Regions from separate parts of the Kushneria phosphatilytica genome, predicted to be linked through region 3. Evidence: predicted binding sites of a transcription regulator. Region 3 holds the regulator's gene; each other region holds the start of a gene.
What was found. The regulator PhoB, encoded in region 3, activates phosphate uptake and scavenging genes when phosphate is short. The targets are predictions, from matches to a motif close to TGTCATANNNNTGTCANA.
Positions count from the first base shown of each region.

Region 1: the regulator PhoB is predicted to act here: its motif matches at 2,194-2,211, upstream of phnC (phosphonate ABC transporter ATP-binding protein).
Region 2: the regulator PhoB is predicted to act here: its motif matches at 2,019-2,036, upstream of pstS (phosphate ABC transporter substrate-binding protein PstS).

Region 1 covers NZ_CP043420.1:3,251,762-3,255,974, forward strand. Annotated here, with positions in the region: gene FY550_RS15125 (TraX family protein) at 67-888, opposite strand; gene FY550_RS15130 (hypothetical protein) at 1,036-1,518, shown strand; gene FY550_RS15135 (DUF4235 domain-containing protein) at 1,536-1,823, opposite strand; gene FY550_RS16930 (hypothetical protein) at 1,996-2,154, shown strand; gene phnC (phosphonate ABC transporter ATP-binding protein) at 2,402-3,241, shown strand; gene phnD (phosphonate ABC transporter substrate-binding protein) at 3,284-4,213, shown strand, end outside.
Region 2 covers NZ_CP043420.1:693,855-698,067, reverse strand. Annotated here, with positions in the region: gene pstC (phosphate ABC transporter permease subunit PstC) at 1-788, opposite strand, end outside; gene pstS (phosphate ABC transporter substrate-binding protein PstS) at 896-1,942, opposite strand; gene FY550_RS03030 (DUF190 domain-containing protein) at 2,086-2,424, opposite strand; gene crcB (fluoride efflux transporter CrcB) at 2,421-2,819, opposite strand; fluoride riboswitch at 2,920-3,000, opposite strand; gene FY550_RS03020 (CvfB family protein) at 3,085-3,924, shown strand; gene FY550_RS03015 (NAD-dependent malic enzyme) at 4,041-4,213, shown strand, end outside.
Region 3 covers NZ_CP043420.1:3,551,326-3,555,538, forward strand. Annotated here, with positions in the region: gene FY550_RS16480 (HU family DNA-binding protein) at 1-71, opposite strand, end outside; gene FY550_RS16485 (chorismate--pyruvate lyase family protein) at 363-962, shown strand; gene ubiA (4-hydroxybenzoate octaprenyltransferase) at 959-1,834, shown strand; gene phoB (phosphate regulon transcriptional regulator PhoB) at 1,936-2,619, shown strand; gene phoR (phosphate regulon sensor histidine kinase PhoR) at 2,655-3,995, shown strand; gene FY550_RS16505 (N-acetylmuramoyl-L-alanine amidase) at 4,054-4,213, opposite strand, start outside.

The DNA of each region.
Region 1 (4,213 bases), 300 kb from region 3:
GTTACCCACAGCCTGTTGGCCAGGGCCACCAATAACCCGCTGTGGGTAACCGAATCAGCCCCGGGGTCACCGCCCGCTCAAAACGACCCAGAGCGCAATCAGGGCCAGGTGGCCAGGATACCAGCCGAGCCATAAAACGCGAGGCATGACAAAACGACGCGGCAGGGCAGGCACATGTTGTGCGCCTCCCAGCGCCAGCCCTGTCACCAGCAGGCAGGTCATCAGTGCAATCCACTGGCTGATCGGAACGATATTAAGCGGCCAGGCTACCAGAGCCAGCAGCCCGGTGGCCGGCAGTATCAGCAGCCGTTGCAGGCCATCCGCCCGAGCTGCCAGGTGCAGGACCAGCATGAAGACGGGAATCAGCAGCACGCCGGTCCAGCCATACTCCAGGCGCACATGGAAGAGATCCTCGAAGAGCAGTGCCAGCATACAGGCGAACAGCACCATCAGCATGGCCGCAATCTGCATGGCGAGCGTACGAGGTGGCTGCTGTGCCAGGCGCAGTAGCGCGCTGCCCACGATCAGCCCCAGCGCCAGCGTAAAGCAGACATTGAGCACCGGCATGCTCAATACCCGTGGCATCAGCATATAGGGCAGCTGCGCCACCAGCCCGATCATCACGATGCGCCGCGCATAGCGCCACGGATTACGGGTATCGAACAGCGCATGCCAGGCGACCATGGCAGCAAACAGCGGAAAGGCCACACGCCCGACGGTGTCACTGGCCCAGCCCAAGGGCCAGGCAGCCGGCAGCGCAAAACGGGTAACATGGTCGACACTCATGCTGATCAGCGCCAGCCATTTACCCCAGTCCGTCCAGTGCGAGGCAGGGCGACGGCGCTCGCCGGAGGGCACTCCTGCGGGCGCTGCAGGGTATGACGTCATGGAAATGCTCTCCGGCAGCACGACGGTGACCCAGCATATCGGCAACGCTGCCCGCTGACGATTCCTCCCAACCCTGCCATTATGGCAACCGAACGTAACAGGACGACACATCGACCGGACGGATCGCCATCGAATGGATAACCTCTGATGTCAAAGCGCTATTTCCATCCCGAGCGCTGGTACGACACCATCGCCGTGAGCGAAGGAGCCTTCTGGGTCTGCTACCTCTGGTGTGCCCAGTGGTCACTGGTCAATGGGCAGAGCACACCCTTTCTACCCGCCACCATTGTCATGGCCGCCGTGATTCTGGCCATCGTGAGTCGCCGCTCCATGCGCCTGGCACTGCGCCGCTTCCGGGTGCGCAAGCGACGCACCGAGATGCTGATGCATCTCATGCTGCCGCCCCTGTTGCTGGGACCACTGATCTGGTGGCTGCTGGAAAGACTGGTGGGTGAGCTGCCCGGCGCTCAACGCTGGACGCTGGCCGCTCTGCTGGCAAGCGCGGGCTGGGCCGTGTTCGTGATCTCGGTATTGATCAAGCGACTGATCCGACACTACCAGGAGGCTTCTCCGACGGCCGATGAAGAGACTACCGTCGAAGAAGATCCACCGCCCCCCGGCGCCGCCTGAGCGCAACCAACCGCGATTCAGTCCTCGAAGCGTGACAGTACCCGCTGCCCTTTCGGATGACGGCGGGCGCGCTTCATTGCTTCGGAGCCCATACGCCAGCCCAGAATACGTGCCATGCCGACCAGCATGCCCGAGCAGGCCCCCCACGCCAGGGCATCGCGCCAGCGCACATCCGGATCATCGGGATTGAGCGGCGGCTCGAAGCCATAACGACGCGAAGTCCGCTTCATGGTCTGACGTACCAGTACGCCGGTGGTCAGTGCCGTCGCGGTTCCGAAAAGAGTCCACACCGTTTGCGGTTTCATCCTGCTGTACTCCTGTGCCCTGATAACCCTGTGTCCCAGCGTAGACCACTCGCTCGCTGGGAGCGTCCGACATTCGCACGTCACGTCAATACGGCCATTAGTGTATTGTCAGGCAAATGTCACAGCGGTTCGCTATGCTCGACACAAGGTACGTTGACAAGGGAACAATACAATGATGATTTTCGAACCCATGCCTGCATTTTCCGGCCTCTCCGAAGGCAGTACCGAAGAGGTGGCCGAGAACACGATGGCCGAACTCTGCTGGCAGCAACTGTGTCTGGAGAGCGGCTGCCCCGAGCAGTACGATGGCCGTGCCGCCATCGCCGAATGAGCGCCTTCCATCGGTCGGCCGATATGCCGCAGGCCGGCCGATGACAGTAATGTGACCAGGTGGTGACAAGGCCACCCTCCCCTGCATGCTAACCGACTGATTCAAAAGGCTCTGATCAGTAGCTCCTGCCTACCGGAACCTCGAATCAAACGGACAATCGTCATCAAATCGACATTGTCTAGACAAGTGATCGTCATCCCTCTCCCTCAGACTCCCCTCATCGATCACCTCCGAGAGGGCGTGTCACATGACTACCGCCACAGCCGCAACGCCGACTGCCATTGACGTTCGCTCCCTGAGCAAGTCCTTCGGACGCAAACGCGTGCTCGAGGAGATTGCCTTCACCATTGCACCTGGTGAGCGCATCACCCTCATCGGCCCTTCCGGCTCCGGCAAATCCACCCTGCTGCGCCATCTGGTCGGGCTGACCGCCGCCGATCGTGTCGGCAGCAGGATCACGCTGCTGGAGCGCACCGTGCAGAGCGATGGGCGACTGCTGTCGGCACCGCGCCGCGAACGCTGCCGGGTGGGGTACATTTTTCAGAACTTCAATCTCGTCAATCGACTGAGCGTGCTCCAGAACGTCCTGATCGGCCGGCTGGGGCGCATGCCGCGCTGGCGTGCACTGAGCGCTCGTTTCAGTGCCGACGAGCACCGCATGGCGCATGAAGCGCTGGCACGGGTCGGGTTGCACGATCTCGCCGCACAGCGTGCCAACACTCTATCCGGCGGCCAGATGCAGCGCGTGGCGATCGCCCGGGCGCTGGTTCAGGAAGCCGAGATCATTCTTGCCGATGAACCCATCGCCTCGCTCGATCCGAAAAGTGCCCGCGAGGTGATGGATATCCTCCGTCGCATCAACGAGGAGGACGGTCGCGCCGTGGTGGTATCGCTCCATCAGATCGATATCGCCCGTCAGTGGTGCGATCGCGCCATCGCCCTCAAGCGCGGCCGGCTCTACTACGACGGCCCGACCCGCGCCCTGACCGATCAGCGCCTCGCTGCCCTCTACGACGATGCCGGCCTGGAAGAGCTGCTGGCTCAGCCCGCACCAGCCGGCCGACAGAGGCTGGCGACCGCCGGCTGACACCGACCCTCCGATGTCCCTCCCAACCACAGGAAAAGCACCATGAGTATCCGTTTCTGGCAGCGCTGGGCGCTGGCCGCTGTTGCCACCTTCGGTCTGACCACCGGTAGCGTGCAGGCCGCCGAACAGCAGACCCTGAATTTCGGCATCATTTCCACCGAATCGACCCAGGCACAGCAGGATCTGTTCAAGCCATTTCTGCATGATCTGGCCGAACAGACCGGCATGAAGGTCAGGCCCTTCTTCGCCACCGACTACGCAGGCGTGATTCAGGCGATGCGTTTCAACAAGGTCGATGTTGCCTGGTTCGGCAACAAGTCAGCCATGGAAGCGGTCGACCATGCCGGCGGCCAGATCTTCGCCCAGACCGTGCCGGACAATGGCGAGCCGGGCTACTGGAGTCTGATGATCGTCAACCGGAACAGCCCCTGGCATACGGTTGACGACGTACTGACACATGCCAGCGAGCTGACCTTCGGCAATGGGGACCCCAACTCCACTTCCGGCTATCTGGTGCCCGGCTACTATATCTTCGCCAAGCGTGGCATCGACCCCAAATCGGCCTTCAAGCGCACGCTCAACTCCAGCCATGAAACCAACGCTCTGGCCGTGGCCAATCAGCAGGTCGATGTCGCCACCTTCAATACCGAGAGCATGGCGCGCCTGAAGGAGACGCATCCGGACGCCGCCCAAAAGCTGCGTGTGATCTGGAAGTCTCCGCTGATTCCCTCGGATCCTCTCGTCTGGCGCGAGAATCTCGCCGACAGCACCAAACAGAAGCTACGCCAGTTCTTCTTCAACTATGGCAAGACGCCCGAGCAGAAGAAGGTGCTGGCAAAACTGCAGTGGTCGGGCTTCGATCGCTCCAGCAACGCTCAATTGCTGCCCATCCGTCAGATCTCGCTCTATCGCCAGCGTCAGGAAATCGAGCATGACGACTCACTCTCCGCCAACGAGCAACAACAGAAAATC
Region 2 (4,213 bases), 770 kb from region 3:
CCCTGTCCGGTCAGCGTGGGCGACAGGAACAGATTGTTCCCGATGACGAAAGTCACTGCCATGGTTTCCCCGAGCGCACGGCCGAGGCCGAGAATGACACCCCCGACAATCCCCCCGCGAACGGATGGAAAAATGACATTGCGCACCACTTCCCAGGTGGTGCAGCCCATCCCATAGGCAGACTCACGCATCATCGCTGGCACTGTCACCATGACGTCACGGGTAATGGCGGTGATAAAGGGAATGATCATGATCGCCAGAATCAGCCCTGCTGTCGTCAGTCCGGTACCGGCCGGAAAAAGCGTCGGGAAATGCTCACGCAGGAAAGGACTGAGCACCTCCACCCCCCACATGCCATAGATGATCGAGGGTACCCCGGCCAACAGCTCCACCATGGTCCCCAGTACTCGGCGCAGGGAGACCGGACACAGCTCGGTCAGAAAGATCGCGATACCCAGCGACACAGGTACAGCAATAATAATGGCGATAATCGAGGTCACCAGCGTGCCATAGATAGCGGGCAACGCGCCGAAGTGTTCGATATTGGCGGCCCAGCGATCACCGGTGAAAAAGGACCAGCCCAGCTCCTGTAGCGCCGGCCAGCCGGCCACTATCAGCGACGCCATGATGGTGCCCAGCAAGGCCAGCACGGCGAGCGCCAGCGTCAGTGTTCCTTTCTCGAAGATCCTGTCGATGATGCCATTGCGCCTGAGCGCGGCCTGTTCACGCGCGTTGGCACCCAGCAGATCCTGCTGCTGACTGGCGCTGACACTACGAGTAGAAGTCATGGCATCCCATCATCGCTGAAAATACTCTTCGCATTATTGCCGGAGAGATATGGAAAAACGGCTGCGGGCATATTGCCCGCAGCCTCCTCGACAGATCAGCGGCGAGCTTACTGCTGCCAGACCTGCTGGCCATTCGGCCCCTTGATCTGCGACCAGATTTCCTTGCGCACCATATCCGCCACGTTCTGTGGCATCGGGATATAGTTCAGTTTGGAAGCGGCCTCACCCCCGTTCTTGTACGCCCAGTCGAAGAAGTCGAGCGCACGTTTGGCTGCATCAGCATTTTGCACCTTGGTGTGCATCAGGATGAACGAGGCACCCACGATCGGCCAGCTGTTGTCACCCGGCTGGTTGGTCAGCACCAGGTACAGGCCGGGCGCGTTTTCCCAGTCAGCATTGGCAGCAGCTGCCTTGAAGCTGTCGGGATTGGCCGTCACGAAATTACCGGCCTTGTTCTCGAGCTGGGCCACGTTCAGGTTGTTTTCGGTCGCATAGGCAGACTCGACATAACCGATCGCCCCATTGGTGCTGCCGACCTGGCTGGCCACCCCTGCGTTGGCCTTGGCGCCGACACCACTCGGCCACGCCACGGATTTGCCTTCGCCGACATTATTGGCGAAATCTTCGCTGACCTGAGTGAGGTAGTGAGTAAACAGGAAATTGGTGCCCGAGCCCTCTGCACGATAGACCGGCGTAATCTGCTGATCCGGCAGGTCGAGGTCAGGGTTGAGCCTGGCAATGGCATCATCGTTCCAGCGGGTAATCTTGCCCTGGTAGATATCGGCCAGCGTCTTGCCATCCAGCTTCAGCGCGCCCTTGTCGATGCCTTCAATGTGTACGACCGGCACGACACCGCCCATGATCTGCGGCCACTGCACCAGATGGTTCTTCTTGAGCTCATCAGGCTTCATGGGGGCATCAGAGGCACCAAAGGTTACGGTCTTCGCCGTGATCTGCTGAATGCCGCCACCTGAACCGATCGCCTGGTAGTTAAGGCCGATATCGGTCTTGTCCTGATAGGCATCGGCCCACTGGGAGTAGACCGGATACGGGAAGGTTGCCCCGGCACCGGTGATTGTTTCAGCCGCCGTGGCCGAGGTAGCGCCCAGTACCAGCGAGGTAGAGAGCAGAGTGGCTGCAACACGCTTCAACATGACTTGACTCCTTGAGACCTTGCCCTGCGATAAGAGAGGCTTCGCCTTTCCGGCTGGACACAAGCTAACAAGGCAATATGTCAGTTTTATTGCAGCCCTCGGCCCGAGACAAGGAGGCAGATCGAAATCGCTCCGGCGCTCGATCAGCCTTCGTCTGCACGACCCAACTGACCGTACTCGACCGCCCGACGCAGAAAGAAGACCTCAATGCCGGCCTGGTCCACGGCATCGATCAGCTGCTCGGCGCGATCACCTTCGAGTACGTACATCAGCTCCACCGGCTGGTCGGCCAATTCGAAGAAATGCGCCGAATGGACATGGCCATCAAAACCGCTGCCCAGGGCGTCGTCACGGCGTGTCACCCGAGTGATCCCCATTGATTCGGCAGTCGCCACAACGGCGTCAATTGCCGTGCGATGACCATGTCGACGTGACTGTGGCGCGATGAAAATGACCTCGAATCCCTGATGTCTGCTGCTCATTTCGCGACTCCCATTATTTGACGAATGGCGACAAGGGTGGCCATGCCCAGCCCGGTCATGATCAGCGACCCTGCCACATGAATACCGATTCCGGTCAGCGCCATGCCGTAACGGCCGGCCTGCAGATTCGAAAACATCTCGGCAGAAAAGGTGGAGAAGGTGGTCAGTGCGCCCAGAAAGCCGGTCACAATGAACATGCGCCATTGAGGGGAAAGTTCAGGCAGCGCCGCAAACAGGGCGATGGCAATACCGATCAACCAGGCACCCAGCAGATTGGCCACCAGAGTCCCCGGAGGAATGGCAGGAAAAAGCGAGTTCAGCCCCAGGCCCAGCAACCAGCGCAGATTGGCGCCGAGTGCAGCGCCAGCACCAATGGCAACCATGGATAACCACATGAATTCTTTTCCTCCGACGATAACGGACTGAATATTTCGCTCGTCGAAGCACGCACCTGGCGCAGGTAGGAATCTCCTGCCTGCAGACGCACTTCGGCTGCGTACTGCAGGCATCATCAATCACGGACGTGATGGTTTGAATACGGGCGCATTCGGGAGGCATGCCATCTCCCTTATCAATTTTTGCCACACTCGCGAAGCGGGCACAAGTCATCCCCCGCAATGCGGTAGAATAAGACTCTGATTCAACCAATGGAGACCGGTCATGCTGCAGATGGGCCGCTTCAATACACTGAAGATTGTCAGACAGGTCTCCTTCGGGCTCTACCTCGATGGTGATCGCTTTGGCGACATTCTTCTCCCCCGCCGCGATATGCCGGCCGATAATGACTGCCGTATCGGCACCATGCTGAGCGTATTCATCTACCTGGACAGCGAGGATCGCCCGATCGCCACTACCCGGCAGCCGGCGATTCAGGTAGATGAGTTTGCATCACTCAAAATCATCGAGCGCACCCCGGTAGGTCTGTTTCTCGACTGGGGCCTGCCCAAGGATCTGCTGCTGCCGCATTCGGAAGTCCGTGGACATCCCGAACCGGGTGATCACAGACTGGTGCATGCCTATCTGGATGAGCGCACCCATCGTATTACCGCCACCATGCGCCTTAACCGGCATCTCGATCTGGTGCCACCTCGCTATGACAAGGGGCAGCCGGTTGAACTGCTGATCACCGGCCCTACCGATCTGGGCTTCAATGCCATTGTCGATAACACCCATACCGGGCTGTTGCACCACTCGGAAGTCCATCAGCCCCTGCGGACCGGCATGCGCATTCAGGGTTATATTCGCCGTGTGCGCGATGATGGTCGAATCGATCTCGGGCTTAACCCGCCACGCGAGCAGATCGCCGATGCCCTGGGCGAGCAGATCATGGCACGTCTTGAGAGCGGCGGCGGCACCCTGGCCATCAGCGATCGCAGCTCACCGGAGCTGATCAAGCAGACCTTCGGTGTCAGCAAGGCCACCTTCAAGAAAACCATTGGCGGTCTCTACAAGCGCCAACTGATCCTGATCCACCCGGACCGGATCGAGTTGCGCCGCTGATGGCAACGGCCCTGCTGAAGGTAGTCTTTGCCATTTGGCAGGGTCATCTCCCGTGACGGTTCGTTGCGTTATACTCGATGCCGTGTGTTTCAACTTCCCATGCTGTGAGTCGTCCCATGTCGCAGACCTCGTCCCGCCCGCTTTATATCGTCCACTCCGGTCCCACGCTGCTCGAAACGCCGCTTCTCAACAAGGACAGCGCCTTTACGCTCGAGGAGCGGGTGGCCTTCAATCTGGTGGGACTGCTGCCGCAGAATATCGAAACCATCGAAGAGCAGGCCGAACGCGT
Region 3 (4,213 bases):
ACCTGACCGGCCTTGTCCTTGGAAAGATCTGCCTGAGCCGCAATGGCGGCAGCAAGTTCTGGTTTGCGCATAGCGCCTCCTGGGTTGGGCAATTCAGGCGTGAATGACACCTGGCTTGTTGTTTTCCATCATGACCGCAAGGCTCATGACAGCTGTCCGACAGGAGTCGGGCAGGGTATCCTTCACAATCGAACAGCGTTCGACGACGCATAGCCTAGCAATGTCCTCGTATCGAGCGCCAGCATCACCTTGCGTTGCCTCGTCGAACGGATGACGATGACAGGCCGTATCGCAGGCCGAAACCACTTGTCTTCGCTCTTATCGGCAGAATCGAGCCTTACATGATCCCATCATCACAAGACATGCCCGCCAGCCCCCTGGTGCTGCGCCAGTGGCGCCCACTGGCAGTGGCAGCGGTGCAGCTCTCGCCTCACTGGCAGCGCTGGCTGGGCGCCAGGGGGTCATTGACCGCTCGACTGGCAGACCGGGTCAAAGGGCCGATCACGGTAAAAATCCATGCCGAGCACGCGGCTCCCCCGACACTTGATGAGGCGAGAAGACTCGCCTTGCCACAGCGCCGGCTGGCCTGGATTCGTGAAGTGACCCTCGAATATGCCGATGTTCCATTGATTGCCGCGCGCAGTGTCGTACCACTTGGAGAACTCCCCCGCGAAGTGCGTCTGCTGGGTCGCAAGGCGCTGGGACACTGGTTGTTCAGCCATCCTGATGTCACACGCTCCGCCATCGAACTGACGGATCATTCCTTGCAGATCGCCGGACACCAGGGCATCTGGACCCGACGCTCGGTCTTCCGGCATCCCCGTTGTCGATTACTGGTCCAGGAGAGTTTTCTGCCCGCGCTGGCCGATCTCATGCATGACGATTCGGCCGAAATCAGTGAATCCCGGCAGGAATCGCAACGTCATCCACGTCCGCCCGCCCCGATCATGGAGAACGCATGACCGCTCGTACTGCGCTGCAACGTATTCCCGATTTTTTGCGCCTGACACGGCTGGATCGCCCGATCGGCACCTGGCTTCTGATGTGGCCGACCCTTGCAGCGCTCTGGCTGGCGGCCGATGGCCTGCCTCAGCGTACCAATCTGATCATCTTCGTGGCTGGCGTATACGCGATGCGTGCTGCCGGCTGCGTGATCAACGACTACGCCGATCGCAACTTTGACGGTCATGTCAGACGCACCCGCGAGCGTCCGCTGGCGACCGGGCGCATCAGCGAACGCGAGGCACTGACACTGTTTGCTGCACTGATCGCTCTCTCCTTCGTGCTGGTCTGCTTCACCAATCTCTTTACCATTGCCCTGTCACTGGGCGGTGCGGCCCTGGCAGCCACCTATCCGTTCATGAAGCGCTATACCCACTTTCCCCAGGTCGTGCTGGGCGCTGCCTTCGGCTGGGGCATCCCGATGGCCTTCGGGGCCGAACAGCAGACGGTGCCCGCCATCGCCTGGTGGCTGTTTGCCGCCGGACTGGTATGGACTCAGGTCTACGATACCCAATACGCCATGGTGGACCGCGATGACGACCTGAAAATCGGCATCAAATCGACCGCCATCATCTTCGGCCGCTTCGATCTGATGATTCTGGGCGCGCTGCAAACCCTGATGCTGGTACTGCTGGCCGTGGTCGGCGGTCTGGCCGGGCTTAACGGCTTCTACTGGCTGGCACTGGTGGCCATCGCCGCAATCTTTGGCTATCAGCAATGGCTGACCCGGGGACGCACCCGAGAGGGCTGCTTTGCGGCCTTTCTCAACAATCACTGGGTGGGTGTGGTGCTGTTCGCCGGGGTGGTACTGGCGACCTGGCCGACGCCCTGAGGACACCTGCGCTGGACAGCACACCGGCTGTCACAATACTGTCATCGCTCACCGGTTAAATCGTCACCGAGTTGTCACGTTCGTTTGCCGGAGTATGACGCATGTCCCGAACCGTGCTGATCGTCGATGATGAGGCCTCGATTCGCGAAATGATCGCCGTTGCCCTCGAAATGGCAGATTTCCGCATTATCGAGGCCGAGAATGCCCAGCAGGCACACGCCCGGGTGGTGGATGAACATCCCGATCTGATCCTGCTCGACTGGATGCTGCCGGGCACCAGTGGCATCGAGCTGGCCCGCCGGCTCAAACGCGATGAAACCACCCGCGAAGTCCCCATCATCCTGCTCACTGCTCGTAGTGAAGAGGACAACAAGATTCAGGGGCTGGAGAGTGGTGCCGACGATTACATCACCAAACCCTTTTCACCGCGTGAACTCGTCGCCCGGCTCAAGGCCGTCCTGCGGCGTACGACACCACGTGGCGTGGAAGAAACGGTCGAGATCAACGGGCTGGCGCTGGACCCTGCCAGTCACCGGGTCAGTATCAATGGCCAGTCACTTGAGATCGGTCCGACCGAATATCGGCTTTTGCAATTCTTCATGACCCATCAGGAACGTGCCTATACGCGCGCCCAGCTGCTCGATCAGGTGTGGGGCGGTAATGTCTATGTCGAGGAGCGAACGGTTGATGTTCATATCCGTCGACTGCGCAAGGCACTGGGCGATGATCATCAGCAGCTGGTGCAGACGGTGCGAGGCACGGGCTATCGTTTCTCGACTCGTTGAGGGTTTCATCCATCGTTTGATAGCGACGGACACGCGTGCATTACTGGATCAATGAACTCTGGCGACTCGCCTATCTGGTACTCGGTTTCGGCCTGCTGGGCTGGCTGATCGGCTACCCTGGCTGGGGGATCGCGCTGGGACTGGCGGTTCACATGGCCTTTACCCTGCGCCATCTCAGAAAGCTCTATGTCTGGCTGGAAGCGCCGGTCGAACAGTCACCGCCGGCCGGTGAAGGGGTCTGGGGCGATCTGTTTGACCGCCTCTACCGCTATCAGAAGGGCCAGCGCCATATGCAGGGGCGGCTGCGTTCGGTCATCAATCGGGTGCAGGAGTCCAGCGAGGCGATGCGCGAAGGCGTGATCATGCTCGACTCCAGCGGCAATCTGGACTGGTGGAACAGTGCCGCCCAGCGACTGCTCGAGCTTGAACCCCATCATGACCGGGGCCAGCATCTCACCAACTATCTGCGTGATCCCCACTTCATCGAATACTTCCGTGGCAACGACTATCGCGAGCCGTTAACCCTGGCCTCTCCGATCCGCGACAACATGATGCTGGAAGTTCAGATCACCCTGTTCGGCGATAACGAGCGTCTGATCGTGATCCGCGATATCACCCGCCTGCATCGGCTGGAAATGATGCGACGCGATTTTGTCGCCAATGTTTCGCATGAGCTGCGCACGCCCCTGACCGTGCTGGCCGGCTATCTCGAAACCTGGCTTGATCATCGCGACAACCTGCCCGAGCGGCTGGTGCGGGGTCTCACCCAGATGGAGGCCCAGACCGATCGCATGCAGCGCCTGGTCAGCGATCTGCTGACGCTGGCTCGACTGGAGACCGCCGATCGTCATGACAGCGACCGGCCCATCTCGATCGCCGCACTCTGTCACCAGGCCGTCATCGATGGAGAGGCTCTGGCCGGAGGTAGCCACCATTTTCATACCGACATCGAAGATGATCGCTGGTTCTATGGCGATGAGCAGGAGCTGGCCAGCGCACTGTCCAATCTGGTTTATAACGCCGTGCGCTATACGCCCGAGGGCAGCACCATCACGCTACGCTATCAACCCTGGGAAGGCGGTGATGGTGCCCTGTCGGTGATCGATGATGGCGATGGCATAGAACCCCAGCATCTCGATCGTCTGACCGAACGCTTCTATCGCATCGACAAGAGCCGTTCGCTGGCCAGTGGCGGCACCGGTCTGGGGCTGGCTATCGTCAAACACGTGCTGTTTCGACACGACGCTCGGCTCGAGATCGAAAGCACCCCGGGCGATGGTGCCGAATTCCGCTGCATACTACCGGCAGCCCGTCTGAGCCCGGCCACCACCGGCACCGCCCTGTCCGAGCCCTCCAACGCCCGGCTTCGGGACTGAAACGGCAATCCCTTACGATTATCCACAACCGGTTGAGGATCAACCGGCTGTGGATAATTCATGCTTCCAGAAGCGCCATCGCAGTCGCCCGCCCCTGATAGCGTTCAATCAGCGCAAACAGCCTCGCAGCAGTATCGGTATCGATCACTCCCCGGGCTTCGGTAGGACGAAAATGCAACTGAAAGGCCCGGATCACCGGCTGCAGGGCTTGAGCATCA